3 regions of the Pseudomonas multiresinivorans genome follow, and region 1 is predicted to be linked to each of the others. Evidence: predicted binding sites of a transcription regulator. Region 1 holds the regulator's gene; each other region holds the start of a gene.
The links. Region 1 encodes FliA, which starts transcription of late flagellar genes. Its sites were predicted from a motif close to CTAAAGTTTNNNNNNNNNNNGCCGNTAA; they were not measured.
Positions count from the first base shown of each region.

Region 2: G4G71_RS26710 (methyl-accepting chemotaxis protein) is a predicted target of FliA. The motif match lies at 4,339-4,366, and genes of this name have one in related genera.
Region 3: G4G71_RS25640 (flagellar protein MotY) is a predicted target of FliA. The motif match lies at 2,893-2,920, and genes of this name have one in related genera.

Region 1 covers NZ_CP048833.1:4,666,418-4,676,531, forward strand. The annotation lists gene G4G71_RS21195 (chemotaxis protein CheA) at 1-180, opposite strand, end outside; gene G4G71_RS21200 (protein phosphatase CheZ) at 212-994, opposite strand; gene G4G71_RS21205 (chemotaxis response regulator CheY) at 1,014-1,388, opposite strand; gene fliA (RNA polymerase sigma factor FliA) at 1,586-2,335, opposite strand; gene fleN (flagellar synthesis regulator FleN) at 2,332-3,159, opposite strand; gene flhF (flagellar biosynthesis GTPase FlhF) at 3,324-4,634, opposite strand; gene flhA (flagellar biosynthesis protein FlhA) at 4,650-6,773, opposite strand; gene G4G71_RS21230 (TPM domain-containing protein) at 6,915-8,189, opposite strand; gene G4G71_RS21235 (hypothetical protein) at 8,189-8,548, opposite strand; gene G4G71_RS21240 (TPM domain-containing protein) at 8,630-9,841, opposite strand; gene flhB (flagellar biosynthesis protein FlhB) at 9,946-10,114, opposite strand, start outside.
Region 2 covers NZ_CP048833.1:5,850,393-5,860,506, reverse strand. The annotation lists gene pncB (nicotinate phosphoribosyltransferase) at 1-501, shown strand, start outside; gene G4G71_RS26715 (helicase HerA-like domain-containing protein) at 580-2,058, shown strand; gene G4G71_RS26710 (methyl-accepting chemotaxis protein) at 2,243-4,132, opposite strand; gene G4G71_RS26705 (methyl-accepting chemotaxis protein) at 4,598-6,493, opposite strand; gene G4G71_RS30090 (Flp family type IVb pilin) at 6,645-6,851, opposite strand; gene cpaB (Flp pilus assembly protein CpaB) at 7,218-8,138, shown strand; gene G4G71_RS26690 (type II and III secretion system protein family protein) at 8,154-9,386, shown strand; gene tadZ (type 4b pilus Flp biogenesis protein TadZ) at 9,452-10,114, shown strand, end outside.
Region 3 covers NZ_CP048833.1:5,605,890-5,616,003, forward strand. The annotation lists gene gloA (lactoylglutathione lyase) at 1-343, opposite strand, end outside; gene G4G71_RS25635 (argininosuccinate synthase) at 498-1,715, opposite strand; gene G4G71_RS25640 (flagellar protein MotY) at 1,849-2,868, opposite strand; gene pyrC (dihydroorotase) at 2,995-4,041, shown strand; gene rnt (ribonuclease T) at 4,038-4,718, shown strand; gene G4G71_RS25655 (bacterioferritin-associated ferredoxin) at 5,081-5,296, shown strand; gene bfrB (bacterioferritin BfrB) at 5,515-5,991, shown strand; gene G4G71_RS25665 (MFS transporter) at 6,040-7,203, opposite strand; gene grxD (Grx4 family monothiol glutaredoxin) at 7,268-7,594, opposite strand; gene G4G71_RS25675 (molybdopterin oxidoreductase family protein) at 7,730-9,823, opposite strand.

The DNA of each region.
Region 1 (10,114 bases):
CAGCTGGAGGAAGCCGGCACCACCCTTGACGGTGTGGAACCCACGGAAGATGGCATTGAGCAGGTCCATGTCTTCCGGGCGGCTTTCCAGCTCGACCAGTTGCTCGGACAGTAGCTCGAGAATCTCGCCGGCCTCCACCAGGAAGTCCTGGAGGATTTCGTCATCGGCGTCGAAGCTCATTCGGTGCTCCCTCTACAGCGTCAGGCGACGCTTAAAAACCAAGGCTGGACAACAGGTCGTCGACATCGTCCTGACCGGACACGACGTCCTTTCTTGTATCGGCAGCAATCTGCGGACCTTCACCCTTGGACGATCTTTCTTTTTCCACCGCGTCGCGCATGCTCTCGTGGTCATGCTCGATACCGGCGTAGCGATCGACCTGCCCCGCCATCCAGACCAGCTTGACCAGGTTCGACTCGACCTCGGTCACCAGCTTGGTGACGCGCTTGATCACCTGCCCGGTAAGGTCCTGGAAGTCCTGCGCCAGCAGGATGTCGTTCAGGTGCGCGGAAAGCTTGCGGCTGTCCTGGGCGCTGATATAGAGGAACTGCTCGACACGCTTGGCCAGGTCGCGGAAGGCCTCGGGGCCCAGCTCGCGGCGCATGAAGCGCGACCAGTCTTCCTGCAGTTCCTTGGCCTGGGTCTCGATGTGCATGACCACCGGGGTGCACTCTTCCACCAGGTCCATGGTGCGATTGGCCGCTTTCTCGGTCATCGTTACCACATAGGAGAGGCGGTCGGTCGCGTCGGCGATCTGCGAAACTTCCTGGGCGCGTGGGGAGCTGGGATCGATCTGGAAGTTGACGATGGCGTTGTGCAGCTCGCGGGTGAGCTTGCCGACCTCCTGGTAGAGGCCTCGGTCGCGCGCCTGGTTGAGCTCGGAGATCAGTTGCACGGCAGTCTGAACGTCGCCGCGTTCGAGGCAGTCGACCAATTCGCGCGCATGTTTTTTCAGGGTCGACTCGAAGTCACCCGCGGATTCGTTGAAATCCATGACGCCCTCTATGCCGGCCTTAGCTGCCGACCCGCTCGAAAATCTTCTCGATCTTTTCTTTCAGCACCTGAGCGGTGAAAGGCTTGACCACATAGCCGTTGACCCCGGCCTGGGCCGCTTCGATGATCTGGTCGCGCTTGGCTTCGGCAGTGACCATCAGCACCGGCAGGTGCTTGAGGCGCTCGTCGGCGCGGACCGCACGAAGCAGGTCGATGCCGGTCATGCCGGGCATGTTCCAGTCGGTCACGAGGAAGTCGAAGTTACCGCTGTGCAGCATCGGCAGCGCAGTGGTGCCGTCGTCGGCTTCTGCGGTGTTGGTGAACCCCAGGTCTCGCAGGAGGTTCTTGATGATGCGCCTCATCGTGGAAAAGTCGTCCACGATGAGAATTTTCATGTTCTTGTCCAAACCTGCCTCCATCGATACCAAACGCGCCCTGGCGGGCGTGCCGTCAATTCATTGAGCGCCGTGCGCTCTTTGGGGTGGATGCGTCAAAGGAACGTCACCCAAAAATTCGTAAGCCTATAACTTGCCTAAGGAAATTCCTTTCAGGCTCTCCGCTCAGAACAAGCAGCCGCGAAACTACCCGATGCTCAGCGCGCGCGCCACTCCGCCAGTCGCGAGCGCAGGCGCGCGGCGCACTGGCTGTGCAGCTGGCTGACGCGGGACTCGCTGACGCCCAGTACTTCGCCGATCTCCTTGAGGTTGAGCTCCTCGTCGTAGTACAGCGCCAGCACCAGCCGCTCGCGCTCGGGCAGCTTGGTGATGGCGTCGGCCAGCGCCGCCTGGAAGCGTTCGTCTTCCAGGCCGTGGGACGGCTCGTTGTCGTGGTGGGATGCGTCTTCGGCAAGGCCACCGCCCTGTTCGCCGTCCTGCAACATGTCATCGAAGCTGTACAGCCGGCTGCCCTGGGTGTCGCTGAGGATGCCGTAATAATCTTCGAGGCTCATATTGAGTTCGGCAGCAACCTCCTGATCTTTAGCGTCGCGTCCGGTGCGCGCCTCGACGGCGCGGATGGCGTCGCTGACCATACGGGTGTTGCGATGCACCGAACGGGGCGCCCAATCGCCCTTGCGCACCTCGTCGAGCATGGCGCCACGGATACGGATGCCGGCGTAGGTCTCGAAGCTCGCGCCCTTGCCCGCGTCGTACTTCTTCGCCGCCTCCAGCAGGCCGATCATCCCGGCCTGCATCAGGTCTTCCACCTGCACGCTGGCCGGCAGGCGGCCCAGCAGGTGGTAGGCGATGCGCTTCACCAGTGGCGCGTGTTTCTGGATCAGCAGTTCCTGGGAGTTATGCGCCTGTGCCTTGCTGTACATACGCGCTCCGGAGGCCGCGGTCATACGGCCGAACCCGTGGGATGTTGCACCAGGCGCTCGACGAAGAACTCCAGGTGCCCTCGTGGGTTGGCCGGCAGCGGCCAGCTGTCGACCTTCTGCGCCACCGCACGGAAGGCCAGGGAAGCCTTGCTGCGCGGGAACGCCTCATACACCGAACGCTGCTTCTGCACGGCCTTGCGCACCGACTCGTCATAGGGAATGGCGCCGACATACTGCAGCGCCACGTCCAGGAAGCGGTCGGTGACCTTGGTCAGCTTGGCGAACAGGTTGCGGCCTTCCTGGGGGCTGTGCGCCATGTTCGCCAGCACGCGGAAACGGGTCATGCCGTAGTCGCGGTTGAGCAGCTTGATCAAAGCATAGGCATCGGTGATGGACGTGGGTTCATCACAGACGACCAGCAGTACTTCCTGGGCCGCGCGGACGAAGCTCACCACCGAGTCGCCGATGCCGGCAGCGGTGTCCACCACCAGCACGTCGATGTTGTCGCTGATGTCGCTGAAAGCCTGGATCAGGCCGGCATGCTGCATCGGCGTGAGGTGCACCATGCTCTGGGTGCCCGAGGCCGCCGGGACGATGCGGATGCCGCCGGGCCCCTGGAGGATCACGTCGCGCAGGTCGCATTCGCCTTCGATCACGTCGGCCAGCGTGCGCTTGGGCGACAGGCCCAGCAGCACGTCGACGTTGGCCAGGCCAAGGTCGGCGTCCAGCAGCATGACGCGGCGACCAAGATCGGCCAGCGCCAGCGACAGATTCACCGACACGTTGGTCTTGCCCACGCCACCCTTGCCACCGGTGACTGCGATTACCTGAACGGGATGCATGCCCATATCAATACCTTGTCTCGTCGTTCGACCGTCACGCTTCTGGCGTTTCGGCTAATCCGGCTGCGGTGCTCTACCGCTTCCGGTGCTCGCGGATCGTCTTGCAGAGCATCCGCATCGCTTGGGCGGCTCAACCGGCCGCCCCACGCCCCACCCGGGGCTCACAATCCTCAGCTGGCGCGACGCACCGGCTGCTGGTAAAGGCCGGCGAACATGTCGGCCATGGCGTCCTCGCTGGGCTCTTCCGGCGACTGCAGGCTCACCGCACGGCTGACCAGTTGGTGCGCGCGTGCCACATGCAGGTCATCCGGGATCTTCGGCCCGTCAGCCAGATAGGCTACCGGGAGATGCTGGCTGATAGCCAGAGCCAGAGCTTCGCCGAGGCTTCCCGCTTCGTCCAGCTTGGTCAGGATGCACCCGGCCAGCCCACAGGAACGATAGTTCTGCCAGGCGGACTTGAGCACCTGGCTCTGGCTGGTCGCGGCCAGCACGAGGTAATTCTTCACGTTCAGGCTCAGCGACGACAGCGCTTCGAGCTGCATGCGCAGCGCCGGATCGTTGGCCGGCAGGCCGGCGGTGTCGATCAGCACCAGACGCTTGCGCGCCAGCGGCGCCATGGCCTGGATCAGCGACTGGCCAGGATCGACCAGGGTCACCGGCACATTGAGGATACGGCCCAGGGTCTTGATCTGCTCCTGGGCGCCGATGCGGAAGCTGTCCATGGACACCAGGGCGATGCTCTGCGCGCCGTATTTGAGTACGTAGCGGGCAGCCAGCTTGGCCAGGGTGGTGGTCTTGCCCATGCCGGCCGGGCCGACCAGGGCGATCACGCCGCCCTGCTCCAGCAGGTCGGTTTCCGGGGTGTTGATCGAGCGAGCCAGGTGCGCCAGCAGCATACGCCAGGCCTGCTTCGGATCGGCGATGGTGGCTACGCGCTCCAGCAGGCTGCGCGACAGGTCAGCCGGCAGGCCCATGCGCTGCAGGCGACGCCACAGGTTGGCCTGCTTCGGGCGCTGGTTCTGCAGCTGGTTCCAGGCGATGGAGCCCAGCTGCACTTCAATCAGTTCACGCAGGCCGTTGAGCTCGAAGCGCATGGCTTCCAGCGCCTGCTGGCCGGCGGCAGCCGGCGTCGGGGCAGCCGGTGCGGCCATGGCTTCGGCCAGGGTCTCGGCGGCGCTGCGGCGCGGCGCTTCGGTGCCGTACATTTGACGGTCCTTGCGCACGCCATCGGTTGCGCGAGCCGGGGCCGACAGGTCCGCCTTGGCCTGGGCGATCTTCGCCTGGGTCTTGCGCAGCTCGGCTTCCAGTGCCGGGTTCGGCTTGCTGGCGGCCACCGGCGCCTGGTAATCCAGCGCGGCGGTCAGCTCCACGCCGCCGGCGACACGGCGGTTGCCGATGATCGAGGCGTCCGGGCCCAGCTCGTCACGGACCAGTTTCATGGCCTGACGCATATCGGCGGCGAAGAAGCGTTTTACCTGCATGGCCTTGGACCTCAATCAGTTCTGCCCAACAGTGGCGACAATCGTGACTTGTTTGTTGTCCGGGATTTCCTGGTAAGCCAGCACATTCATGGTGGGAACCGCCATCCGGGCGAATCGCGACATCATCGCGCGGATGGGACCTGCCACCAGCAGAATCGCCGGCTTGCCGAGCATCTCCTGACGCTGCGCCGCTTCAACCATCGAGCGTTGCAGCTTTTCGGCCATTCCGGGTTCCAGCAACATGCCGTCTTCGGAGCCCTGTCCGGCCTTCTGAAGACTATTGAGCAATATCTGTTCCAACCTGGGTTCCAGAGTGATCACAGGCAGCTCCGGCTCTAGTCCCACAATGGTTTGCACGATTGCGCGGGCCAGCGCGACGCGAACCGCCGCCACCATCGCGGCGGGATCTTGACTCTTCGCCGCCACGTTGGCGATGGCCTCGGCGATGGTGCGGATATCGCGTACCGGCACCTGCTCCTGCAGCAGCGCCTGAAGCACCTTGAGCAGGGTCGACAGGGAAATCAGCCCCGGCACCAGCTCCTCGGCGAGCTTGGGCGAGGTCTTGGCCAGCAGTTGCATCAGCTGCTGGACTTCCTCGTGGCCGAGCAGCTCGTGGGCATGCTTGTGCAGCACCTGGTTCAGGTGGGTAGCAACCACGGTGCTGGCATCCACCACGGTGTAGCCCAGGGACTGCGCCTGGTCGCGCTGCGAGGCTTCGATCCAGACGGCTTCCAGGCCGAAGGCCGGGTCCTTGCCAGCGATGCCGTTGAGGGTGCCGAACACCTGGCCGGGGTTGATCGCCAGGTCGCGGTCCGGGTAGATCTCGGCCTCGGCCACGCTGACGCCCATCAGCGTCAGGCGATAGGCATTGGGCAGCAGGTCGAGGTTGTCGCGGATATGCACCGACGGCATCAGGAAGCCCAGGTCCTGGGACAGCTTCTTGCGCACGCCCTTGATCCGCGCCAGCAGCTGGCCGCCCTGGTTGCGGTCCACCAGCGGAATCAGGCGGTAGCCCACTTCCAGGCCGACCATGTCGACAGGAGTCACGTCATCCCAGCCCAGTTCCTTGGTCTGCTCGGCGCGCTGGGCGGGCAGCAGTTCCTGCTGGGTCTGGGCTTCCTGCTCGGCCTTCTGGCTGGCCTTGCGCTGTCGGTTCCAGATCATCCAGGCGCCACCGGCAGCCAGAGCGCCCAGGCCGACGAAGGAAACGTGCGGCATGCCGGGCACCAGGCCCATGGCGATGAGGATGGCGGCAGAGATGGCCAGCGCCTTGGGCGAGGCGAACATCTGGCGGTTGACCTGGGCCCCCATGTCCTCGGAGCTGGACACACGGGTCACCATGATCGCGGCGGCGGTGGACAGCAGCAGCGAGGGCAACTGCGCCACCAGACCGTCACCGATGGTCAGCAGGGCGTAGACCTTGCCGGCATCGCCGAAGCTCATCGAGTGCTGGATCACGCCGATGGCCACGCCACCGATGAGGTTGATGAAAAGAATCAGCAGGCCGGCAACGGCGTCACCGCGGACGAACTTGCTGGCACCGTCCATGGAGCCGTAGAAGTCGGCTTCCTGGGCCACTTCGGCGCGGCGCTTCTTGGCTTCCGCCTGCTCGATCAGGCCGGCGTTGAGGTCGGCGTCGATGGCCATCTGCTTGCCGGGCATGGCATCGAGGGTGAAACGCGCGCTCACCTCGGAGATACGCCCGGCACCCTTGGTGACCACCACGAAGTTGATGATCATGAGGATCGCGAAGACCACGATGCCGACGACGTAGTTGCCGCCGATCACCACCTCGCCGAAGGCCTGGATCACCTTGCCCGCGGCCGCGTGACCGTCGTGGCCGTGCAGCAGCACGACGCGGGTGGACGCGACGTTCAGCGCCAGGCGCAGCAGGGTGGCGACCAGCAGGATGGTCGGGAACACGGCGAAGTCCAGCGGGCGCAGGGCGTACACGCTGACCAGCAGGACCACGATGGACAGGGCGATATTGAAGGTGAACAGCACATCCAGCAGGAACGGCGGAATGGGCAGGGTCATCATCGCCAGCATCGCCAGCAGCAGCAGCGGCACGCCGAGGTTGCCTCGGCTGAGCCCTACCAGGTTGCTGCGAACAGTGCCGATCAGTTGCGTACGATCCACCCGAATTTCCCCTGCGCGTGGGTGGCCGAGGCAGCCACCGGATCAAACTTTTGACGCCGAGACCGGCATCCGCACAGGGTTTTGCAGGAAGCGTTCCAACTTCTTCGAACCGCGATAAATGCCCGACTCAGAGCGGCCGGATCACCAGCTTCCGGAAGCGCCGCCACCACCGCTGGAACCGCCACCGCCGGAGTAACTGCTGCCGCCGCCGGAGGACGAACTGCTGCCGCCGGAGCTCGAATCCGAGCCGGACCCGGAACCGGAGCTGCCGCCGGCCAGGAAGGCGACCAGCATCGGCACGTACAGCATCGGAATCAGCGCCAGCGAATCGGGAAGCGCCCAGGGCCACAGCGGGATTCCTGTCGCATAGACAACGAACCCGGCGATGCCGCCGGCCAGCGCCAGGCGAATGCAGAATTCCAGCCCGCTGCGCTTCCAGGTGCCGTAGGCGAGGAAGAACGGCAGACACAGGAAGATCAGTGCGACGGTTCCGCCAATGGGCGCCGCCAGGCCATAGAGCGCGACGTCTCCCCCGTCGAAATGCGAGGCGAGCAGCATCAGCGCCACCAGGTAACCGATGATCCCGCACACCACCCAGGCCGCCTTGCGCGAAGAGGCAGCCAGGGCGCCGATGCCGCCACCGGTGAACAGGCAGAACGGCAGGACGAAGAGCAGCGTCGGCGCGGCTTTCAATCCGGAACTGAAGGCCAGCAATAGCGCCAGGGCCACCGATGCGAGCAGCACGGCGCGAACGCTGAACCAGCGCCTGCGCAAGGCAATGCCTGCCACGGCACCAGCGCTCAGGCCGATCAGCAGCAGCCAGCCCTCGAGCGTCAGGCCGCCCTGCTGGTGTTCCTCCGGCAGTGTCTCGCCATCGATCAGACGCTCCAGGACCTCGACCGCCTGCTGGATGCCGCCAGCGAAGTCACCGTCGCGGAAGGACGGAACCATGTATTCCCGGATGATCCGCGCGGCACTGACATCCGGAATCGCGCCTTCCAGCCCATAGCCGACTTCGATGCGCATGGTCCGGTCGTCCCTGGCTACCAGCACCAGCACGCCATCGTCCACGCCCTTGCGCCCCAGGCGCCATTGTTCGAAGACGCGGGTGGCGTACTGCTCGATGCTGTCCTCGCCGGTGCTGGGCAGCATCAGAATGGCAATCTGCGATCCCTTGCGCTGCTGCAGCGCCAGCAGGCGCTGGCGCATAGAGGCGACCCAGTCGCTATCCAGGGTGCCGGTGAGGTCAGTGACCGGGCTCTCCAGCCGGGGCACGGCCACCGCGGCAGGCGCTTGCTCCTGCAGCGCGTCGGCGACATCTACGCTGGCCGCAGCCCTATCAGCCTGGACGGCCTGCGTGAGCGGCGCGCCCGACAGGAGGAACAGGCACAGGAAGCCGAGAATCCAGGCTCTCATCAGGCAGCCGCCCTCGGCCGTCCGCGCAGGGCCTGCAGAATCCCCATGGACAGCTTCGGATCGTGCAACTGGCCGCGCCAGGCGCGAACGACGCTGAAGGCAGAGCTGACGAGGACGTATCCCGTGATCAGCAGACTGAACACCACCACCAGCACGGACTTGATCTGAGGCCAGAGCTTGATCTCGCCATCGCTGGCAACCACGCCCAGCGAGCCGCGGACCAGCGGCGGAGCCCTGCGCCCCAGCAGCAGATACCCCAGCACCAGCAAGGGGATGAACCACAGCGAGACGTAGATCACCGGTAGCGTGACTAGGGGAATGACGGCAGCAATGCGGCGGTCGCGAACGGTGCTGTCCATGGCGTGCTCAGTGCCTCCTGGCAAATGGGTGTCGAGATGCTAGTTGAATGCGCTCAACGCGCAAAGCCGCGGGGCGCTGCACTACCAGCTGCCGGAGGCCCCACCGCCGCCGCTCGACCCGCCACCGCCGGAGAAACCGCCACCGCTGGAGCCGCCACGGGAAGAGCCGCTGCCCGAGCCGGACCCGCCAGCCCCCTTGCCCGAACCGAATATCAGCAGCCCGGGGAGCGCCATGAAAGGCAGCACCGCCAGCCAGCTCAGCGGCATGGCCGGTGCGCCCGCGAAGAACGCCACCACCAGGTAGAGCCCCGCCAGGATCAGCAAGCGCAGGTAGAAGCCCTGGTGCCCCTTGCGCCAGGTATCGCGCATCATCGAGATAACCAGCCACCAGAGGCCAAGCACGAACAGCAGGCCCACCGGCGCGGCCAGCGCATAAATCCACAGCACGCCGCCAAAACGCGGCGTCAGGAAGCCGAGCAGGATGCAGTAGGCGATCAGCCCGAGCACCCCGTAGAACATCGCGCGAACCGTCCACAGTGCGCCAAAGGTAGCGCCACCAATCAGCAAGCAGAGCGGCGAAATCGCCACGGTCACCAGGGCATCCGTGCCGCTGGCGAATACCGCCACCAGCGCAACGATTGCGATGCCGATCATCAGGGCACCACGCCAACGCAGGCGATGGGCGGCCAGCAACACACCGCCAATCCCACCCGCCACGAACGCCACCAGCAGCAGCCAGGCTTCCAACGGCACCCGCAACGGGGCGGGCGCGGCCAGCGGTTCGCCGTCGACCAGCCCGATCAGCGCATCCACCGCCGCGTCGATACCGCCGGCGTAGTCACCTTCGCGGAAAGCCGGCGCCATGCGCTCGCGGATGATGCGCCCGGCCAGCACATCGGGAATCGCCCCTTCCAGGCCGTAACCCACCTCAATGCGCATCAGGTGGTCGTCCTTGGCCACCACCACCAGCACGCCATCGTCGATGCCCTTGCGCCCGAGCTTCCACAGACTGAACAGTTTGTTGGAAAACGCCTCGATGCCCATCTTGCCGACCGTGGGCAGCATCACCACGGCGATCTGCGCACCGCGCCGCTCCTCCAGGGCCGTGAGCTTGTCGATCAGGCGGGCCTTGGCGGTGGGGTCGAGCGTGCCGGTGACGTCGACCACGCGTTCGCCCAGCGGCAGCGGGACTCCGCCGTCGGCATCCGAAGCCGCCCAGGCAAACTGGGAACAGAACAGGCAGAGCAGAAACCAGAACGTCGCGCGCCAGCCGACGGAGAATCCATGAAGCATCGAAGTGTCCCTTCGCGATCCTTGCAGCCGGAGCATGCGGCCCGGCCATGAACCGCCCATGCTACTGCGGTCTGACGGACGAGATATGTCGGACGCGTCCTATATCACTCGTCCCGCCGCAAATCCGGCGGAATCGGCAGGTCCGGCATCGGGCCGGGGCGTTTGCCCTTGCCGGCGCGGTACTGCTTGAGCTGGTAGACATAGGCCAGCACCTGAGCAACCGCCAGGTATAGGCCGGCGGGAATCTCATGGTCCAGTTCGGTGGAGTAGTAC
Region 2 (10,114 bases), 1.2 Mb from region 1:
GGTCCGCGGTTGATCGACAGCCAGGCCGCCGCGCTGGACGCATGGGTACGCGAGTACCGTGGGCAACTGGGCATCGCCCTGACCGACTGCATCACCATGGACGCCTTCCTGGCGGACTTCGACCTTTACTTTGCCAAGCTCTTCGACGGCCTGCGCCACGACTCGGGCGACCCGCTGGAGTGGGCGGAAAAGGCCATCCAGCATTACGAGCGGCTGGGCATCGACCCGCAGACCAAGACCCTGGTGTTCTCCGATGGCCTCAACCTGCCGCGGGCACTGGAAATCTATCGCGCGCTGCGCGAGCGCATTGACGTCAGTTTCGGTATCGGCACGCATTTCACCTGTGATGTGCCGGGCGTACAGCCGATGAACATCGTGCTGAAGATGACCGCCTGCAATGGTCATCCGGTGGCGAAGATCTCAGACGCACCAGGCAAGACCCAGTGCAAGGACGAGAACTTCCTGCACTACCTCAAGCATGTCTTCAAAGTACCGGGGTAGCCGATTGCGCGGCGCGCCGGGACGCGCCACTCTTGCTCAAGCACTCATCGCGACAGGCCCACTGAAGGGGAACAACGGATGTCAGCCACGAACGAACTCATCATCGGTGCGGGTCCCGACGGGCAGCCGGTCGGCCAGTCCTGGAAGCTCGCCAACCGCCACGGCCTGATCGCCGGCGCTACCGGCACCGGCAAGACGGTGACCCTGCAGCACCTCGCCGAGTCTTTCAGCGATGCGGGTATCGCGGTGTTCGCTGCGGACATCAAGGGCGACCTGTGTGGTATCGCCGCTGCCGGTAATTCTCAGGGCAAGGTGGCTGAGCGCATCGCCAGCATGCCGTGGCTGAACTACAAGCCCCAGGCCTACCCGGTCAGTATCTGGGATATCGCCGGCAAGACCGGCCACCCACTGCGCACCACGCTGTCGGAGATGGGCCCGCTGTTGCTGTCCAACCTGCTGGAACTGACCGAGAGCCAGCAGGCGGCGCTATTCGCCGCCTTCAAGGTGGCCGACCGCGAAGGCCTGCTGCTGCTCGATCTGAAGGACCTCAAGGCGCTGCTCAACCACTTCAAGGAACACCCGGAAGTGCTCGGCGAGGACCGCGCGCTGTTTACCGGTGCCTCGTCCCAGGCGCTGCTGCGGCGCCTGGCGCTGCTGGAGCAGCAGGGTGCCGAGGACTTCTTCGGCGAACCGGCGCTGCAACTGGAGGACCTGCTGCGCCCCGAGGCCGATGGTCGCGGGCGCATCCACCTGCTGGATGCCAGCAAGCTGGTGCACGACGCGCCCAAGGTCTATGCCACCTTCCTGCTCTGGCTGCTGGCCGAATTGTTCGAACAGCTGCCCGAGCGCGGCGATGCGGACAAGCCGATCCTCGCGCTGTTCTTCGACGAGGCGCACCTGCTGTTCAACGGTACGCCCAAGGCCCTGCAGGATCGTCTGGAGCAGGTAGTGCGGCTGATCCGTTCCAAGGGCGTGGGTGTGTACTTCGTCACCCAGTCGCCCAGCGACCTGCCGGACGACGTGTTGGCGCAACTGGGCCTGCGCATCCAGCACGGTCTGCGCGCCTTCACGGCCAAGGAGCAGAAGTCCCTGCGCGCGGTGGCCGATGGCTTCCGCCCGAACCCGGCGTTCGACACCTTGAAGGTGCTCACCGAACTGGGCATCGGCGAGGCGCTGGTGGGCACGCTGGAAGAGAAGGGCACGCCCGCGATGGTCCAGCGCGTGGCCGTGGCGCCGCCGCAGTCGCGCATTGGCCCGCTGACCGATGCCGAACGTGCTGACGTCATCCGTCGCTCGCCGCTGGCCGGGCGCTATGACCAGCCGATCGATCGCGAGTCCGCGTACGAAAAGCTCACCGGCCGTGCCGACGACAAGATGGCGCCGACCCAGGGGAAGGAAGAGAAGGGCACCGACTTCGGAGGTATGGCCGGCGAGATCCTCGGTTCCCTGGCCAGCCAGGTCAGCAAGACCGTGGTACGCCAGGCGGCGAACCAGATCGGCCGGCAGTTGGTGCGAGGACTGATGGGCGCGCTGCTGGGCGGTAGCAAGCGGCGGTAAGCGCGGAGCCGCCTGTGGCGAATCAGTTCGGAGCGGATTCACCGGTGGGTTCGTCTCGGGGCGGTTCGCGAGCAAGGGCTAGGCGCTCCGCTCGGTCCTGCAGGGAGCGAGGTTTTTTGTAGGAGCGAGCTTGCTCGCGAACAAAAAAGGCGCCCGAAGGCGCCTTTTTCGCTTTCCGCTGCGGTCAGATGCGGAAGCTGTCCACCAGGTGGCGCAGGCGACCGGCCTGGTTCTCCAGGTCGGCACAGGCGCGCAGGGTGGCCTGGAGGTTTTCCACGCCTTCCTGGTTGAGGGTGTTGATCTCGGTGATGTCCATGTTCAACGAGTCGACTACGGCGGTCTGTTCCTCGGTGGCGGTGGCGACCGACTGGTTCATCGAGTCGATCTCGCCGATGCGGTGGGTCACGCTGGCCAGACGCTCGCCGGCACGGTTGGCGATCTCCACGCTTTCCAGGCTGTAGCGCTGGCTCTCGGTCATGGTGTCCACGGCTTCGCGGGCGCCGACCTGCAGCTCTTCGATCATCTTCTGAATCTGCTGGGCCGACTCCTGCGCGCGGTGGGCGAGGTTGCGCACTTCGTCGGCGACCACGGCGAAGCCACGGCCGGCTTCCCCGGCGCGGGCGGCCTCGATGGCGGCGTTCAGTGCCAGCAGGTTGGTTTGCTCGGAAATACCTTTGATCACCTCCAGAATCTGCCCGATGTTCACCGTGCGGCTGTTCAGCGCCTCGATGTTGGCGCAGGCGGAGCTGATCTTGTCGGACAGCTGGTTCATCGCGCTGATGGTCTGCTCGACCACCTGGCGGCCGTCGCCGGCCTGGTGCGAGGCATCGGTGGCGTGGTGCGAGGCGTCGGCGGCGTTGCGGGCGATTTCCTGGGCGGCGGCGCCCAGTTCATTGATCGCTGCGGCGACGCTGTTGGTGCGATTGGACTGCTCGTCGGAGTTACTCATGGACGAGTTGGAGGCGTTCACCACCAGCTGCGAGACGTCGTGCAACTGGCGTGCAGTGGAAGCCACTTCGCGGATGGATTCGTGGATACGTTCGACGAAGCGGTTGAAGGCGTTGCCCAGCACGCCGAACTCGTCGTTGCTGGCGACCTGCAGGCGCTTGGTCAGGTCGCCCTCGCCCTGGGCGATGTCTTCCATGGCGCGCCCCATGGTGGTCAGCGGCTGCATCAGCACGCGGATCAGCATGCCCAGCAGGAGCAGGATGGCGACGATGGCGATGGCCGCGGCGATGACGGCCGAGGTGCGGAATTTGCTCAGCATCGAATAGGCGGCGTCCTTGTCGATGGACAGGCCGATGTACCAGTTCACCGATGGCAGGCCTTTGACCTGGGTGAAGCTGAGGATGCGGGTGTGGCCGTTGAGCTCGGCCTCGCTGAAGCCGCCGCCGATCCTGGGGGTGTTCTGCGGGTAGATGTCGGAGAGGGACTTCATGATGAAGCTCTTGTCCGGGTGCACCAGGATCTTGCCGTCGCCGCTGACCAGGAAGGCGTAGCCCATGCCGCTGAAGTCCAGCGAGTTGATGATCTGCACCAGGGTCTGCAGGCCGAGGTCGCCGCCGACCACGCCTACGGTCTTGCCGCCGGCGCGGGCCGGGGTGGCCACGGTCATGATCAGTTCCTGGGTGGCCGCGTCGATGTAGGGCTCGGTCAGCGTGGTGCCGCCGGCGGCGACGGCATCCTTGTACCAGGGGCGGGTGCGCGGGTCGTAACCATCAGGCATGGCGCTGTTCGGGCGCATGGTGAAGGTGCCGTCTTCCTGGCCCAGGTAGGTGAAGTTGAAGGTCTTGCGCAGGGTGTCCTGTTCCAGCAGCGCGCTCAGGTGGTCCGCTGCGCTGTCGCGGGCAATGGTCTGTGCGGTGCTTTCGATCAGCAGCAGCCGGCCGCTCAGCCAGTTCTGGATGTTGCTGGCGCTCACCTCGCCCATTTCCCGCAGATAGTCCTCGAGGTCCTCGCGGATCGCGTTGCGCTGCAGGTAGTCGTTGTAGAGGGTGAAGAGGGTGAATGCCGAGAAAACAACAAGAGAAGCGGCCAGGAGGATCTTATGGCTGAATTTCAGGCTCTTGATCATGCTGCGTCGAGTCCGGAGGTAGTGGGATGCCTGAACGGCGTGGGTCCGGGCGACAGATCCGGTGTCGCCGCAGAACGTCCGTCCCCGTGGTGTGAAACGGACAGCGCCGGCGCGGCGGATAGCCGTGCGGGCTTGGCCGGGACTCCCTTGTCCCGGCAGTGAAGACAGGCCCGGTTTGTTGGTAGCTATCAAAGGCCTCACCCTTGCTTTCGGCGTGGCCTGTGGAAGCTTGAAAGAGTCGGACGAACGGTAGGAGTGGCTCTGTGGCGGGTGTTTCAGCCGTGATACAGGTTGCTGGGCCAGGCCCGGGAATGCGGATTCACCGGCGGTTTCGTCGCGGGGCGGTTCGCGAGCAAGCTCGCTCCTACAAGATACTGCCCTCCCTGTAGGACCGTGGGGGGCGCCTAGCCCTTGCTCGCGAACAAAAAAGGCGCCCGAAGGCGCCTTTTTCGCTTTCCGCTGCGGTCAGATGCGGAAGCTGTCCACCAGGTGGCGCAGGCGGCCGGCCTGGTTCTCCAGGTCGGCGCAGGCGCGCAGGGTGGCCTGGAGGTTCTCCACGCCTTCCTGGTTCAGCGTGTTGATCTCGGTGATGTCCATGTTCAGCGAGTCGACCACGGCGGTCTGTTCCTCGGTGGCGGTGGCGACCGACTGGTTCATCGAGTCGATTTCGCCGATGCGGTGGGTCACGCTGGCCAGACGCTCGCCGGCGCGGTTGGCGATCTCCACGCTTTCCAGGCTGTAGCGCTGGCTCTCGGTCATGGTGTCCACGGCTTCGCGGGCGCCGATCTGCAGCTCTTCGATCATCTTCTGAATTTCCTGCGCGGATTCCTGGGCACGGTGCGCCAGGTTGCGCACTTCGTCGGCGACCACGGCGAAGCCACGGCCGGCTTCCCCGGCGCGGGCTGCCTCGATGGCGGCGTTCAGTGCCAGCAGGTTGGTCTGCTCGGAGATGCCTTTGATCACCTCCAGAATCTGCCCGATGTTCACCGTGCGGCTGTTCAGCGCCTCGATGTTGGCGCAGGCGGAGCTGATCTTGTCGGACAGCTGATTCATCGCACTGATGGTCTGCTCGACCACCTGACGACCATCGCCGGCCTGGTGCGAGGCATCGGTGGCGTGGTGCGAGGCGTCGGCGGCGTTGCGGGCGATTTCCTGGGCGGCAGCGCCCAGTTCGTTGATCGCCGCGGCGACGCTGTTGGTCCGGTTGGACTGCTCGTCGGAGTTGCTCATGGACGAGTTGGAGGCATTGACCACCAGCTGCGAAACGTCATGCAGGCTGCGCGCGGTGGAAGCCACTTCGCGGATCGATTCGTGGATACGTTCGACGAAACGGTTGAAGGCATTGGCCAGCACGCCGAACTCGTCGTTGCTGGCGACCTGCAGGCGCTTGGTCAGGTCGCCTTCGCCCTGGGCGATGTCCTGCATGGCGCGGCCCATGTCGGTCAGTGGCGCCATCAGCACGCGGATGAGCATGCCCAGCAGGAAGAGGATGGCGACGATGGCGATCACGGTGGCGATGATCGCGGTGTTGCGGAAGTCGCTCAGCATTGCGTAGGCGGAGTCCTTGTTGAGCACCAGGGCGACGTACCAGGTGACTCCCGGCAGGCCTTTCACCGGCGTCATCGAGACCAGTTGCTCTTCACCGTTGATGCTGACTTCCTGCACGCCCGGCTGCACCTTCGGTGCGCCTTGCTGGTAGACCTCGCCGAGGGATTTGAAGATCAGGCTGCTGTCCGGGTGCAGGAGTATCTTGCCGGCATCGCTGACGAGGAAGGCATAGCCGTCGCCGTCGAACTTCAGCGAGTTGATGATCGCGGTGATGGTCTCCAGCTTCATGTCGCCGGCGGCCACGCCGACCAGTTGGCCGTTGCGCATGACCGGCATCGACATGGCGAGGATCTGCTCGTTGGTGCCGGCATCCAGGAAGGGCTCGGTGACGATCAGCCGGCCGGCGGCCACGGCGTCCTTGTACCAGCCGCGGGTGCGCGGGTCGTAGCCATCGGGCATCGGCGCATAGGGGCGCATGGTGAACACGCCGCTGGCGGCTTCACCCAGATAGACCGATTCGAAGTTCTTCTGGAACACCGCCTGTTCCAGCACGTGCTGGATGCGCTCGGGCGTTGGTTCGCCATCGGCCAGCTGCGCGGCTTCCGCCTCGACCAACTGGATGCGGCCTTCCAGCCAGCTCTGGATGTTGCTGGCGGTCAGGCTGCCCACCTCGGAGAGATAGGACTCGGTGTCGGAGTGGATCGCCTCGCGCTGGCGGAAGTCGTTGAAGAGGATGAAGCAGGCGAAGGCGAAGGTGACGACGAGGGAGGCTGCCAGGAGGATCTTCCTGGAGAAGGACAGCGAGCGAAGCATGGGGAAAGCATCCTGCAGGTGGAACAAGGGTTAGGCAGGATGTATCGGCGGTTGAGATCAAAACTTTAGGCGAAACTTTTCGGCGGGCAGACGAATGAGTTCCCGCGCGGAGGCGCGGGAACTATTTAATTAGGTCGGTCAGCGGTATCTGTTATAAGGCTTTCGCAACTTCGGTTTGAATTTTAGTCATGATCGTTCCGAGGTCGGTTCCGATCAGCGCAGCTCCGGTAATGACGATCACTGAGATCAAACCCGCAATAACCGCATACTCGATTGCTGTCGCCCCTTCCTTGTCAGCCGCGAATGATTTGGCCATGCAAAACAGTTTCAGGGACAGGTTTTTTATTTTCAGGTCCATCGCGGATGCTCCCTCGAATACCACCGGGGCGGCGCCCCGACTTCACCGTCAGGCTAGGCGCAGTATGGCCGAATGCAATTGGTCAAATAGCGCTAATACCAAAGTTATAGTCAGGCCTGAGTAGAACTAACTAGGGATTGGAAATTTAACGGGTTCGGTTGACGCTATAAATACAGCTACTAGATTCTGCTTTGTAACAAGTAACCGCTGATTATGAGGAATGGTTCTTATCGAACTTCCTCATCCGGCCGAAACAACAATAAAGGTCTGAAGGAAAAGCATCGGCGCTGCCGCTGACCGGACTTCTTACGACAAGGCCGTGGGCCCTCAAGGTCTGCATTCCCGACATTGCCCAAGGAAGTGCTCATGAATAGCAAGGTGCTGATGGTATTCGCCGGGCTGTTGTTGGTGTGCGCCGGTGTAGTGGGGTATCTCGGACTCAAGATCGGCAAGCCGGCCGCGCCGGTGGCCGGAGTGGTACAGGAGATAGCGCCTGCTGCCATGGACGAGGCCGATAAGCTGCAACGCACAGCCGTGGTGGTGGCGGCCCGGGATCTTCCGGCCCTGACGGTGATCGGCAAGGACGATGTCAGCGTGGAAATGCTGCGCACCGCGCCCGCCGGCAGCTTCCCCAAGGCCGACGTCTTGATTGGCCAGCGTGTCTGGGTCGCCGTTCCTGCGGGCAACATCCTCACCTCCGCAGTGACCGAACCGGGTGGCCCCTTGGCTCGCACCATACGGCCGGACGAGCGCGCCATGGCGATTGCCGTGGACGAGGTCATTGGTGGTGGCGGTTTTGTGCTGCCCGGGGACTATGTCGACGTCATGCTCTTCGTCCAGGACCAGCAGAGCACCGAACGCAACCTCAGCGCCCAGGTGGTGCTGCCCGGTGTACGGGTGCTGACCTACGGCGAGCAGATCGCCGTTGCCACCGATGGCCAGGCTCGCAGTGCTGGCGATCCCAAGGACAAGACCCCGAAACCGCCCCGTACCGCCGTGCTGGCGGTGCCTGCCGAGGCCGCTTCGCGCCTGATGCTCGCCAGCCAGGCCGGTTCGCTGCGCCTGGCTGTGCGCAGCAAAGACGAGAACCTCTATGAGAAAGAGCAGCAGGGCCGGTACATCCAGGCCTCGCTCGGTGCCGGCTCCAGCCAGCCGATCACACTCGAACAACTGATCGGCAAGCCTCGCCAGGCCCAAGCTCCCGCCATGCGCCAGGTCTCAGCACCACAGGTGGACGCCGGCGTGGTGGTCTATCGCGGTACCGCCGTTTCCCGTGAAGCACATTGAGCAAGGAGTGCATCGATGTCCAAGCGCTTCATTCTTCCCCTGGTCGCCTTGCTGGCCTGCGCCGTTCACTCCGTGGCGCAGGCCGTGCCGAGCGCCTGCGCCGGCTTCGCTGACCAGCAGCTGAACCTCGATGTCGAGCAGGGCGCGCAGCGCGACCAGCAGCTCCCGGTACCGATCAAGCGCCTGGCCATCGGCGACCCGAACATCGCCGACGTGCAGGTGCTGGACAAGCGCGACTTCCTCATCACCGGCAAGGCCGAGGGGCTGACCAGCCTGCTGATCTGGACCAGTTGCAGCGACCAGCCGATACGCACCGTGGTGCGCGTCGCCGCACGCGCGGTAGCCGATGTGGCCGGTATCACCGGGGCCGGTGCCGGGAGTCTGCCCAACCAGGTGCAGACCGACATCCGCTTCGTCGAAGTCAGCCGAAGCAAGCTCAAGCAGGCGAGCACGTCGCTGGTGCGGCGCGGCTCCAACACCTTTGTGCTCGGCTCTCCGGGCAGCCTGGGAAATCTCGAGGTCGGCGTCGACGGCGGCCTGGGCGGCAACTTCGGCACCAACCAGAGCGGCTTCAACATCATCTGGGGCGGTGGCAGCAGCAAGTGGCTGGGCTTCATCAATGCCCTGGAAGGCAGCGGCTTCGCCTACACCCTGGCGCGCCCCAGCCTGGTCGCCACCAGCGGACAGAGCGCATCGTTCCTGGCCGGTGGCGAGTTCCCGATCCCGGTGCCCAATGGCGATAACAACAACATCACCATCGAGTACAAGGAATTCGGCGTGCGCCTGACGCTGACGCCAACGGTGATGAACGACAAGCGCATCGCCCTGAAGGTCGCCCCCGAGGTCAGCGAACTGGACTTCTCCAACGGCATTCGCACCGCCGACATCACCGTGCCGGCACTCAACGTCCGCCGCACCGACACCAGCGTGATGCTCGCCGACGGCGAGAGCTTCGTGATCAGCGGGCTGATCAGCAGCAACACCATCAGCAACATCGACAAGTTCCCGTTCCTGGGCAGCATCCCGGTGATCGGCGCGCTGTTCCGTTCCTCGAACCTGGACAAGGACGATCGCGAACTGCTGATGATCGTCACCCCGCACCTGGTCCAGCCGCTGGCCGCCAATGCTGCACTGCCGACCCTGCCAGGCGAGGGCCTGCGCAACTATGACCCGGGCTTCGCCGAGTTCTACTTCCTCGAAGACGGCCGGTTCGACCGGCGCAAGGCCAACAGCGGGATGTCGCGCTGATGGATACCTACGAAGCGCTGACCCGCCAGAGAGCGGGAGGCAAGGCGAAGCAAGGGAGCACGGGCATGAGTCAGACTTTCGTGGCGCTGGTCCAGCATGCCGGGGAGCAGGAATGGCTGCAGAGCAGCCTGGCTGGCTGCGGGCAGGTGGTACTGGCCAACAGTGGAACCCTGGAAGAGCTGCTGTCGCTGCTGGACGTCACGGGTGCGACGGTGCTCTTCACCAGCCTGAACAAGGCGAATCTGGTTTCCCAGGGGTCGCTGATCGAAGGGCTGGTCTCGGCGCGTCCGCTGCTCTCGGTGGTAGCCGTGGGGGATGGCCTGGACAACCAACTGGTGCTGGCGGCGATGCGTGCGGGCGCGCGGGACTTCGTCACCTACGGTGCCCGCGCCAGCGAGCTGAGCGGACTGGTCCGCCGTCTCGGCGGGCGCCTGCCCACGGTACCGGTGAGCGCCACCCAGCAGGGCGAGCTGATCAGCCTGATCAGCGCCCGGCCCGACGCCGACGGTGCCTTCGTCGCCCTGCACCTGGCTCTGGCGCTGCAACGCCAACCGGAGCATCGCGTGTTGCTGGTGGACATCGGTCAGCCCACCGGCGAGGCACTGGCCATTCTCGGCATGGAACCGTCATTCACCTTTGCCGATGCTCTGCGCAACCTGCGCCGCCTGGACCAGACCCTGATCGACAGCGCCTTCACCCGCCACGAGTCCGGCCTGCGCGTGCTCAGC
Region 3 (10,114 bases), 940 kb from region 1:
CTTCGACGAAGGCCAGGATGCTGGTGCCGTGCTTCATCGGGCCCGGCTCGCGGGTGATCTTGCCACCGCGGGAGCGGATGTCTTCGCAGGCCTTGTAGACGTCGGCCACTTCCAGAGCGATGTGGCCGTAACCGGTGCCCAGCTCGTACTTGTCCACGCCCCAGTTGTAGGTCAGCTCGATGACGCTGTTCTCGTCCTCACTGCCGTAGCCGACGAAGGCCAGGGTGAATTGGCCGTCCGGGTAATCCTTGCGGCGCAGCAGGGTCATGCCCAGGACTTCGGTGTAGAAGGCGATGGATTTGTCCATGTCGCCGACGCGCAGCATGGTGTGCAGCAGTCTCATCGGTTCTTTCCTCATCAGGTGCCCGGATAGCGGGCTTATAAACACAAACCCCGGCTCGTGGCCGGGGATTGTTGTTTTCTGTAGGAGCGAGCTTGCTCGCGAATCGCGCAAAAAGCAAAAGCTACGCGAGCTGGCTCGCTCCTACATAGGTCGCTTAGAACAGCTTGCGGCCCTTGTTCGCGGCGATACGCATGCGCAGCGCGTTGAGCTTGATGAAGCCAGCAGCATCGGCCTGGTTGTAGGCGCCGCCGTCTTCCTCGAAGGTCGCGATGTTGGCATCGAACAGCGAGTCGTCGGACTTGCGGCCGACCACGATGACGTTGCCCTTGTACAGCTTCAGGCGCACGACGCCGTTCACGTGTTCCTGGGAGGCATCGATCATCTGCTGGAGCATCTCGCGCTCCGGGCTCCACCAGTAGCCGGTGTAGATCAGCTTGGCGTAGCGCGGCATCAGCTCGTCCTTCAGGTGAGCGACTTCGCGGTCCAGGGTGATCGACTCGATGGCACGGTGCGCCTTGAGCATGATGGTGCCGCCGGGGGTCTCGTAGCAGCCGCGGGACTTCATGCCGACGTAGCGGTTCTCGACGATGTCGAGACGGCCGATGCCGTTGGCGCCGCCGATGCGGTTCAGCTCGGTGAGTACCTGCGCCGGGCTCATGTCCTTGCCGTCGATGGCAACGATGTCGCCCTTGCGATAGGTCAGCTCGATGTAGGTGGCGGTGTCGGGAGCCTTCTCCGGGGAGACGGTCCACTTCCACATGTCCTCTTCGTGCTCGGTCCAGGTGTCTTCCAGCACGCCGCCTTCATAGGAGATGTGCAGCAGGTTGGCATCCATGGAGTACGGCGATTTCTTCTTGCCGTGGCGCTCGATCGGGATGTTGTGGGTTTCGGCGTAGTCCATCAGCTTCTCGCGGGACAGCAGGTCCCACTCGCGCCAGGGAGCGATGACCTTGACGCCCGGCTTCAGCGCGTAGGCGCCCAGCTCGAAGCGAACCTGATCGTTGCCCTTGCCGGTGGCGCCATGGGAGATGGCGTCAGCGCCGGTGGCGTTGGCGATCTCGATCAGGCGCTTGGCGATCAGCGGACGAGCGATGGAAGTACCCAGCAGGTACTCGCCTTCGTAGACGGTGTTGGCACGGAACATCGGGAAGACGAAGTCGCGGACGAACTCTTCTCGCAGGTCCTCGATGAAGATCTCTTTCACGCCCATCTGCTTGGCCTTGGCGCGGGCCGGCTCGACCTCCTCGCCCTGACCCAGGTCAGCGGTAAAGGTCACTACTTCGCAGTTATAGGTATCCTGCAGCCACTTCAGAATCACGGAGGTGTCCAGGCCACCGGAATACGCCAGGACTACCTTCTTCACGTCCGCCATGCCACTCAACTCCACGGGGGTTGTCACGAAAGGGACCGATTCTACTGCCCGCCCAGGATAATTTACAGAGGGGCGACAGCTTTTGACGACAAAGCGACAAATACTATCGTCGGTGCGACCCGCCGCCGCAGGTTCAACCCTTGGGTGCAGCGGGTGGCGTGGCGGCGTTCGCGGCAGGCGTCGAGGGCGCGCCTTGGGTCGGGACGCTGGTGGCCGACGCGGGCACGGAGGGAGCGGGTGCGGCAGGCGCCACGGGCGCCTCGGCGGGCGCGACCGGAGCTTCTTCGGTTACCGCTTCGCGGGACAGATTGACCGTCACCCGGCGGTTCTTCGCACGGTTGGCGGCGGAATTGTTCTTCACCAGCGGATAGCGCTCGCCGTAGAAACGCACGGTGATCTGCGATTCGGCTAGGCCGTTGGCCTTGAGGTACTCCATCACCGCGATGGCGCGACGGCGCGAAGCCTCGCGGTTGGCCAGGCGGTTGCCGCTGTTGTCGGAGTGGCCGTCCAGCTCGATGCGGTTCACCGTCGGGTCAGCCTTCAAGTACTGCAGGATGATGTCCAGCTTGGCGCGCCCCAGCGGGTCGACCTCGGTACCGCCGTCCGGGAAGCCGACCTGGCTCTGGCGCACCTGGTCGAAGTTGACCGGGAGCATCTTCGTCGAACAGTCCTGGAACTGCGCATAGCCATCGGCGAAACGCGTCGGCAGCAAGCGCACCAGCAGATTCTCGCCAGTACGGGTGCGATGACGAACTTCCGGGGTACGCCCTTCGAGCAATCCACCGAGCAGGCGCCCGGCCTGTTGCTGGGTGCTGTTGAACGGCACTTCGCCGGAACTCACGCTCACCGAACCTAGGTTCAGGTCGCCCTGCCCCGGCCGCCACGGCGGCGCGGCGGCCAAAAGGGTCGCCGAACCGGTGCCCAGCCAGCCCTGCTGGGATTTGAGTCGGAAGGTCGGCTGCTCGCCGGCCCGCCAGACGAATTCGCCCACGCCGAAACCGCCCACGTTCTGCGACAGCCGGCACTCGAACTGATCGCCCGCCACCGTCCACTGGGCGCTTTCCAGGCGCGGCTGGAACGTCAGCCCCCAGGCCGGCAGGCTGGCGCAAAGTGTGAGCAGGAGAAGGGAAGGCTGGCGCACGGTGGCATCCATACAGGCAAATAGGCGTCCCAGATTCTATCGGTCAGCCTCGGCAAAACTTGATAGCGAGTGCCGGCGGCGGCCTTTTCCGGTAGCATTTCACCCTCTTCCCGCTGCAACCGCACCCCTGGAATCCGCATGTCCGACCGCCTGACACTCCTGCGCCCCGACGACTGGCACATCCACCTGCGCGACGGCGCCGCACTCGCGCAAACCGTCGGCGACGCCGCCCGCACCTTCGGCCGCGCCATCATCATGCCGAACCTGGTCCCGCCGGTACGCAACGCCGCCGAAGCCGACGCCTACCGCCAGCGCATCCTGGCTGCCCGTCCGGCCGGCAGCCGCTTCGAGCCGCTGATGGTGCTCTACCTCACCGACCGCACCAGCGCCGAGGAAGTCCGCGCCGCCAAGGCCTCGGGCTTCGTGCACGCCGCCAAGCTCTATCCGGCCGGCGCCACCACCAACTCCGATTCCGGTGTGACCAGCGTCGACAACATCTTCCACGTCCTCGAAGCCATGGCCGAAGTCGGCCTGCCGCTGCTGGTGCACGGTGAAGTGACCCGCGCAGAAGTCGACGTGTTCGACCGCGAGAAGCGCTTCATCGACGAACACCTGACCCGCGTGGTCGAGCGCTTCCCGACCCTGAAGGTGGTCTTCGAGCACATCACCACCGGCGATGCCGCCGCCTTCGTCAAGGCCGCCCCGGCCAACGTCGGCGCCACCATCACCGCGCACCACCTGCTGTACAACCGCAACCACATGCTGGTTGGCGGCATCCGCCCGCACTTCTATTGCCTGCCGATCCTCAAGCGCAACACCCACCAGGAAGCCCTGCTGGATGCTGCCACCAGTGGCAGCCCGAAGTTCTTCCTCGGCACCGACTCGGCACCCCACGCGCGTCACGCCAAGGAAGCCGCCTGCGGTTGCGCCGGCTGCTACACCGCCTACGCCGCCATCGAGCTGTACGCGGAAGCCTTCGAGCAACGCAATGCACTGGACAAGCTGGAAGGCTTCGCCAGCCTGCACGGCCCGGACTTCTACGGTCTGCCGCGCAACAGCGACCGCATCACCCTGGTGCGTGAAGAATGGGAAGCGCCGGCGGCCCTGCCGTTCGGCGACTTCGATGTAGTCCCGCTGCGTGCCGGCGAGAAACTGCGCTGGCGCCTGCTGGAGACCGTGGCATGAGTGACGAGAACGAAATCTTCGAAGAAGAACTCGACGGTTCTTTCCCGCCGGGCCCGCGCCACCCGATGGCACGCCGCTTCCGTGGCTACCTGCCGGTCGTGGTGGACGTCGAGACCGGCGGCTTCAACGCCAGCACCGACGCGCTGCTGGAAATCGCCGCCGTCACCATCGGCATGGACGAAAGCGGCTACCTGTTCCCCGAGCACACCTACTTCTTCCGTGTGGAGCCCTTCGAAGGCGCCAACATCGAGCAGGCCGCGCTGGAGTTCACCGGCATCAAGCTGGACCACCCGCTGCGCATGGCCGTGCCAGAAGAACAGGCACTGACCGAGATCTTCCGCGGCATCCGCAAATCGCTGAAGTCCAACGGCTGCAAGCGGGCGATCCTGGTCGGCCACAACAGCAGCTTCGACCTGGGCTTCCTCAACGCCGCAGTCAACCGCAGCGGCGTGAAGCGCAACCCGTTCCACCCGTTCTCCAGCTTCGACACCGCGACCCTCGCCGGCCTCGCCTACGGCCAGACCGTCCTGGCGAAAGCCTGCCAGACCGCCGGTATCGAGTTCGACAACCGCGAAGCGCACTCGGCCCGTTACGACACCGAGAAGACCGCCGAGCTGTTCTGCGGCATCGTCAACCGCTGGAAGGAGTTCGGCGGCTGGATGGAAGACGATCACTGATCGGCTTCAACGCTCCATGAAAAAGCCCCGCACTTGCGGGGCTTTTTCATGGAGCCTGCATCAACACCCTGCCGTACCTGCAGGAGCGAGCTTGCTAGCGAACCCCAGCGTCTTCGGATGCCTGACAGGCGGGATTGGCGCCATAACTGGCCCTGTTCGCGAGCAAGCTCGCTCCTGCAAAAAGCACGTCGCTCCCAGCACCTATTGCGCGCAGCCCGCAATCCACGCGGGCTGGACGCTAAGTCATTGAACCCAATGACCATTTGTCAGACAGCCTGGATGCGTACTCGGGAACTTTTGACAATCATTCTCATTATTATTAGTATCGCTTCCAACAACCCCACAGCGACTGTAGTGCAACCATGTACGTCTGCCTCTGCAACGGTGTTACCGATACCCAGATCCGCGATGCGATCTACGACGGCGCCTGCAATTACCGCGAAGTGCGCGAGTGCACCGGCGTCGGTACCCAGTGCGGCAAGTGCGCTTGCCTCGCCAAGCAGGTGGTACGCGATACGCTCGGCGAACTGCAAAGCGCCCAGAGCATGAACTACAACCTGGCCTACGCGGCGAGTTGAAAAAATACCGCTGATCAGTTCAGCAGGAATTCCGAAGAAACCGGGCACTGGCCCGGTTTTTTTATGCCTGAAATTCAGGGATTTAGCGCCGGGATGCGGAATTAAAACATTCGCATTCATATTCCTTTTTATAACAAATTCAAGCACTTATGTTTGACATGTGGTTATAAGGGGGCGAGAATTTCAATCTCTCCCACTCCACACGGCAGGACCCCGGCATGAAAGGCGACAAGAAAGTCATCCAGCATCTGAACAAGATCCTCGGCAACGAGCTGATCGCCATCAACCAGTACTTCCTGCACTCGCGCATGTGGAACGACTGGGGCCTGAAGCGCCTCGGCGCGCACGAGTACCACGAGTCCATCGATGAGATGAAGCACGCCGACAAACTCATCGAACGCATCCTGTTCCTCGAAGGCCTGCCCAACCTGCAGGACCTGGGCAAGCTGCTGATCGGCGAGAACACCCAGGAAATGCTGCAGTGCGACCTGAACCTGGAACTCAAGGCCTGCAAGGACCTGCGCGACGCCATCGTGCATTGCGAAAGCGTGCATGACTACGTCAGCCGCGACCTGCTCAAGGACATCCTCGAGTCCGAGGAAGAGCACATCGACTACCTGGAAACCCAGCTGGGCCTGATCCAGAAAGTCGGTCTGGAAAACTACCTGCAGTCGCACATGCACGAAGACGACTGATCAGGCAAAAGGCACCGGCGCTGTTGTGGACGCCGGTGCCCTTCCCTTCTAGCCGCTCGCCTTCGGCGGACGCCGCACCAGTCCGGCCTTGAATACCAGGCCAGCGCACAGTCCGATCACCACCAGCAGCGACAGGCGCAGCCCCACGTGCTCGGCGAGGAAGCCGATCAGCGGCGGGCCCAGCAACAAGCCGCCATAGCCGAACGACGCCACCGCCGCCACGCCGCGCGAAGGCTCGACGCCCGGCCGGTTGCCTGCCGCGCCGATCAGGATCGGCACCACCACCGACAACCCCGCGCCCACCAGGGCGAAACCGGCAATCGCGCCGGAAATCCACGGGCTGAATAGCGCCAGCAACATGCCCGCGATGGCCAGCAGTGCCAGGTTGCGCACCAGCGCCTCGTCGGCGAAGCGCACGCGCAGACGGTCACCGAAAAGACGCCCCAGCACCATGGTCGCGGAGAACGCCGCGAAGCCCAGTGCTGCCACTCGCTCCGATGCTCCCATGACCTGGTGCAGCAGCAGGGCGCCCCAGTCGGCGACCGCACCTTCGGAAACGAACGCGCACAGCGTCAGCACCCCAAGACCTAACAGTGCCGGTGGCGGCAGGCGCCAGCCACGTTGGGCTGGCGCCTCCTCCTCCGTGGGCTCCGGGCGCCCTTCGAACAGATGACGGGCGAAGAACGGCAGGATCGCCACCGCAATGACGGCCAGCAGGGTGAAGTGCCAGACAGGCGCCATGCCGGCAAAGATCGCCGCTCCGATGGCGCCGGTGAGTCCGCCCAGGCTGTACATGCCGTGCAGGCTGGAGATGCACGGCCGGCCAAGGCGCCGCTCCACTTCTACCGCCTGGGTGTTCATGGCCACGTCCATGGTCGCGAAGGTCAGGCCAACCAGCAGCAGGCCAGCCGCCAGGTACCAGACGTTGGGCGCCAGTCCGAGCAATGGGAAGCAAGCCATCAGCGCCAGTCCGGAAACCACCGTGATCGCCCGGCTACCATGACGCCGCACCAATGCCCCGGCGAAAACAAATGCCAGCAGCGCGCCCACTCCGGCGCCCAGCAACGCCTGGCCCAGTTGCTGCTCGTCCACGCCAGTCATGTTCTTCAGCGCCGGCACCCGGCCCATCAGGCTGCCATGCACCATGCCACCCATGGCGAAGCAGTAACCACATGCCCAGCGTGCGGCGTTGGCCCGTGATTGTTCACTCATCCTTTATTTCTTCCCAAAAACAAAGCCCCGCCAAGGCGGGGCTTTGTGCGACAGCACGAAAGACTCAGGCGTTGGCCTTGCCTACGGCGTCCTTGATCAGCGGTTGCAGCTCACCCTTTTCGAACATCTCGGCCAGGATGTCGCTGCCGCCGACCAGCTCGCCACCGACCCACAGTTGCGGGAAGGTCGGCCAGTTGGCGTACTTGGGCAGGTTGGCGCGGATTTCCGGATTCTGCAGGATGTCCACGTAGGCGAACTTCTCGCCGCAAGCCATCAGCACCTGTGCGGCGCGGGACGAGAAACCGCACTGGGGAGCGTTCGGCGAACCCTTCATGTACAGCAGTACGGGGTTATTGGCGATCTGCTCTTTGATGGTATCGATGATATCCATGAACTTCCTCGGCTGAACTATCAGATACTGACCCGGCAGCTGCCTCCTCGGATGGCGCTGGCCGGCACGGTACCGCGCATTGTACTGCAAAGCCGAGCGCTACGCTCGGCTTTGCAGATGCCTTGCGACAGCCTGTCAGGCGGCTTCGACTTCCACCGGCACGCCGTTGAGCGCGGTGTTGCCGGAGAGCGCATCCAGATGACGTTCGTCGGTGAGGTCGTTGGCACTGGCGCCGCCCTGCTCACGGGCAATCGACAGCTGCACACCCGGCCGTGCGTGCCCCCAGCCGTGGGGCAGGCTGACGACCCCGGCCATGATTTCGTCGCTGGCCGCCACCTCGATCTCGATACTGCCGACCCGCGAGCGCACACGTACCTTCTGCCCGTCCACCAGCCCGCGCGAGGCGAGGTCCTGCGGGTGCATGAGCAGTTGGTGCCGCGGCTTGCCCTTCACCAGGCGGTGATAGTTGTGCATCCACGAGTTGTTGCTGCGCACATGGCGGCGACCGATCAGCAGCAACTGGTCAATGGCCGGCGACTGGGTATCGGCGAAGCGGCGCAGGTCATTGAGGAAGATTTCCGGCGCCGCCTCGATGCTGTGGCTGGCCGTCTTCAGCCGCGGCGCCAGGTTCGGCCGCAGCGGCCCGAGGTCCAGCCCGTGGGGATGCTCGCGCAGCCGAGTCAGGTTCAGTTTGTGCTCGCTGGCGTCCCCGTAGGGCCCAAAGCGCAGGCCCATCTCGATCATCTGTTCCGGCGCCATGGTCGGCTTCAGCTCGGTGCCCAGGCGTGCGGCATAGGCCTTGGCCAGCCCGACGAAGATTTCCCAATCGTGCAACGCACCCTCGGGCTTGGGCAGGATCGCCTCGTTGAAGCGAGTGACGTTGCGCACCGCGAATACGTTGAAGGTGGTGTCGTAGTGATCGTGCTCCAGCGGCGCGGTGGGCGGCAGGATCAGGTCGGCATAGCGGGTGGTTTCGTTGATGTACAGATCGACGCTGAGCATGAACTCCAGACCATCCAGCGCCTGCTCCAGGCGGCGGCCATTGGGCGTGGACAGCACCGGGTTGCCCGCCACTGTCACCAGCGCACGCACCTGCCCTTCGCCTTCGGTGAGCATCTCCTCGGCCAGCGCCGCCACCGGCAGCTCGCCGCCATATTCCGGCAGGCCGGACACACGGCTCTGCCAGCGATTGAACGCGCCGCCCGCCGTGGTCGCCACCAGGTCCACTGCCGGCGTGGTACACAGGGTGCCGCCGACGCGGTCGAGGTTGCCGGTGACCAGGTTGATCAATTGCACCAGCCACTGACAGAGGCTTCCGAAAACCTGGGTGGAAACGCCCATGCGCCCGTAGCAGACGGCCTTGTCGGCGGCGGCGAATTCCCGCGCCAACTGGCGGATATCGTCGGCCGGCACGCCGCAGCGCGTGGCCATGGCTTCGACCTTGAATGGCGCCAGCGCCTCGCGTACCGCATCCAGGCCGTTGACCGGCAACGAAGCGTCGCGGGTCAGCCCTTCGTTGAGCAGCGTGTCGAGGATGCCCAGCAACAGCGCGGCGTCCTCGCCGGGCCGGACGAACAGGTGCTGGTCTGCAATCGCCGCAGTCTCGGTGCGACGCGGGTCGACTACCACCAGTTTGCCGCCGCGCGCCTTCACGGCCTTCAGACGTTTCTCCACGTCTGGCACGGTCATGATGCTGCCGTTGGACGCCAACGGGTTGCCGCCCAGGATCAGCATGAAGTCGGTGTGGTCGATGTCCGGAATCGGGATCAGCAGGCCATGGCCGAACATCTGCTGGCTGACCAGATGATGCGGCAGTTGGTCCACCGAGGTCGCCGAGTAGCGGTTGCGGGTCTTCAACTGGCCGAGGAAGTAGTTGCTGTGGGTCATCAGCCCGTAGTTGTGCACGCTGGGGTTGCCCTGGTACACGGCCACGGCGTCGTTGCCGTGACGCTCGCGGACCTCCGCCAGGCGCGTGGCCACCAGTTCGAAGGCCTCGTCCCAGCCGATCGGCTGCCACTCATTGCCGACGCGGCGCACCGGCTGGCGCAGGCGGTCCGGGTCGTTCTGGATATCCTGCAGCGCCACCGCCTTGGGGCAGATGTGGCCGCGGCTGAAGCTGTCCTGGGCATCGCCCTTGATGGACAGGATGCGCTCGTCCTCGGTCTCGATGGTCAGGCCGCAAATGGCCTCGCACAGATGGCACGCACGGTGGTGGAGGGTCTTGCTCATGGCTCGCCTCGTTCTTGTTGTCGCCGGCGCCTCATGGGGCCGGTCGCGGGGTCGAAAGCACTATGAATCCTGGCATTGCGGAGCACCACCAGCTTCCGTCGGGTGAATTGCGCGGCATCAGGAACGACCATGGTGAAGCCCCGCCCGACGGGCCTTCCGGGCGAAACTTGCGTAGATCCGTCATTTCCTTATAGGATCGCGCCTTCCCCCATTTTCCGCTCCATGCGGTCCCGCCGCAGGTTCAGCCCGTTTTTTCTCACGAAAGCCGGTCGGTACCTCGGCCTGATTCTG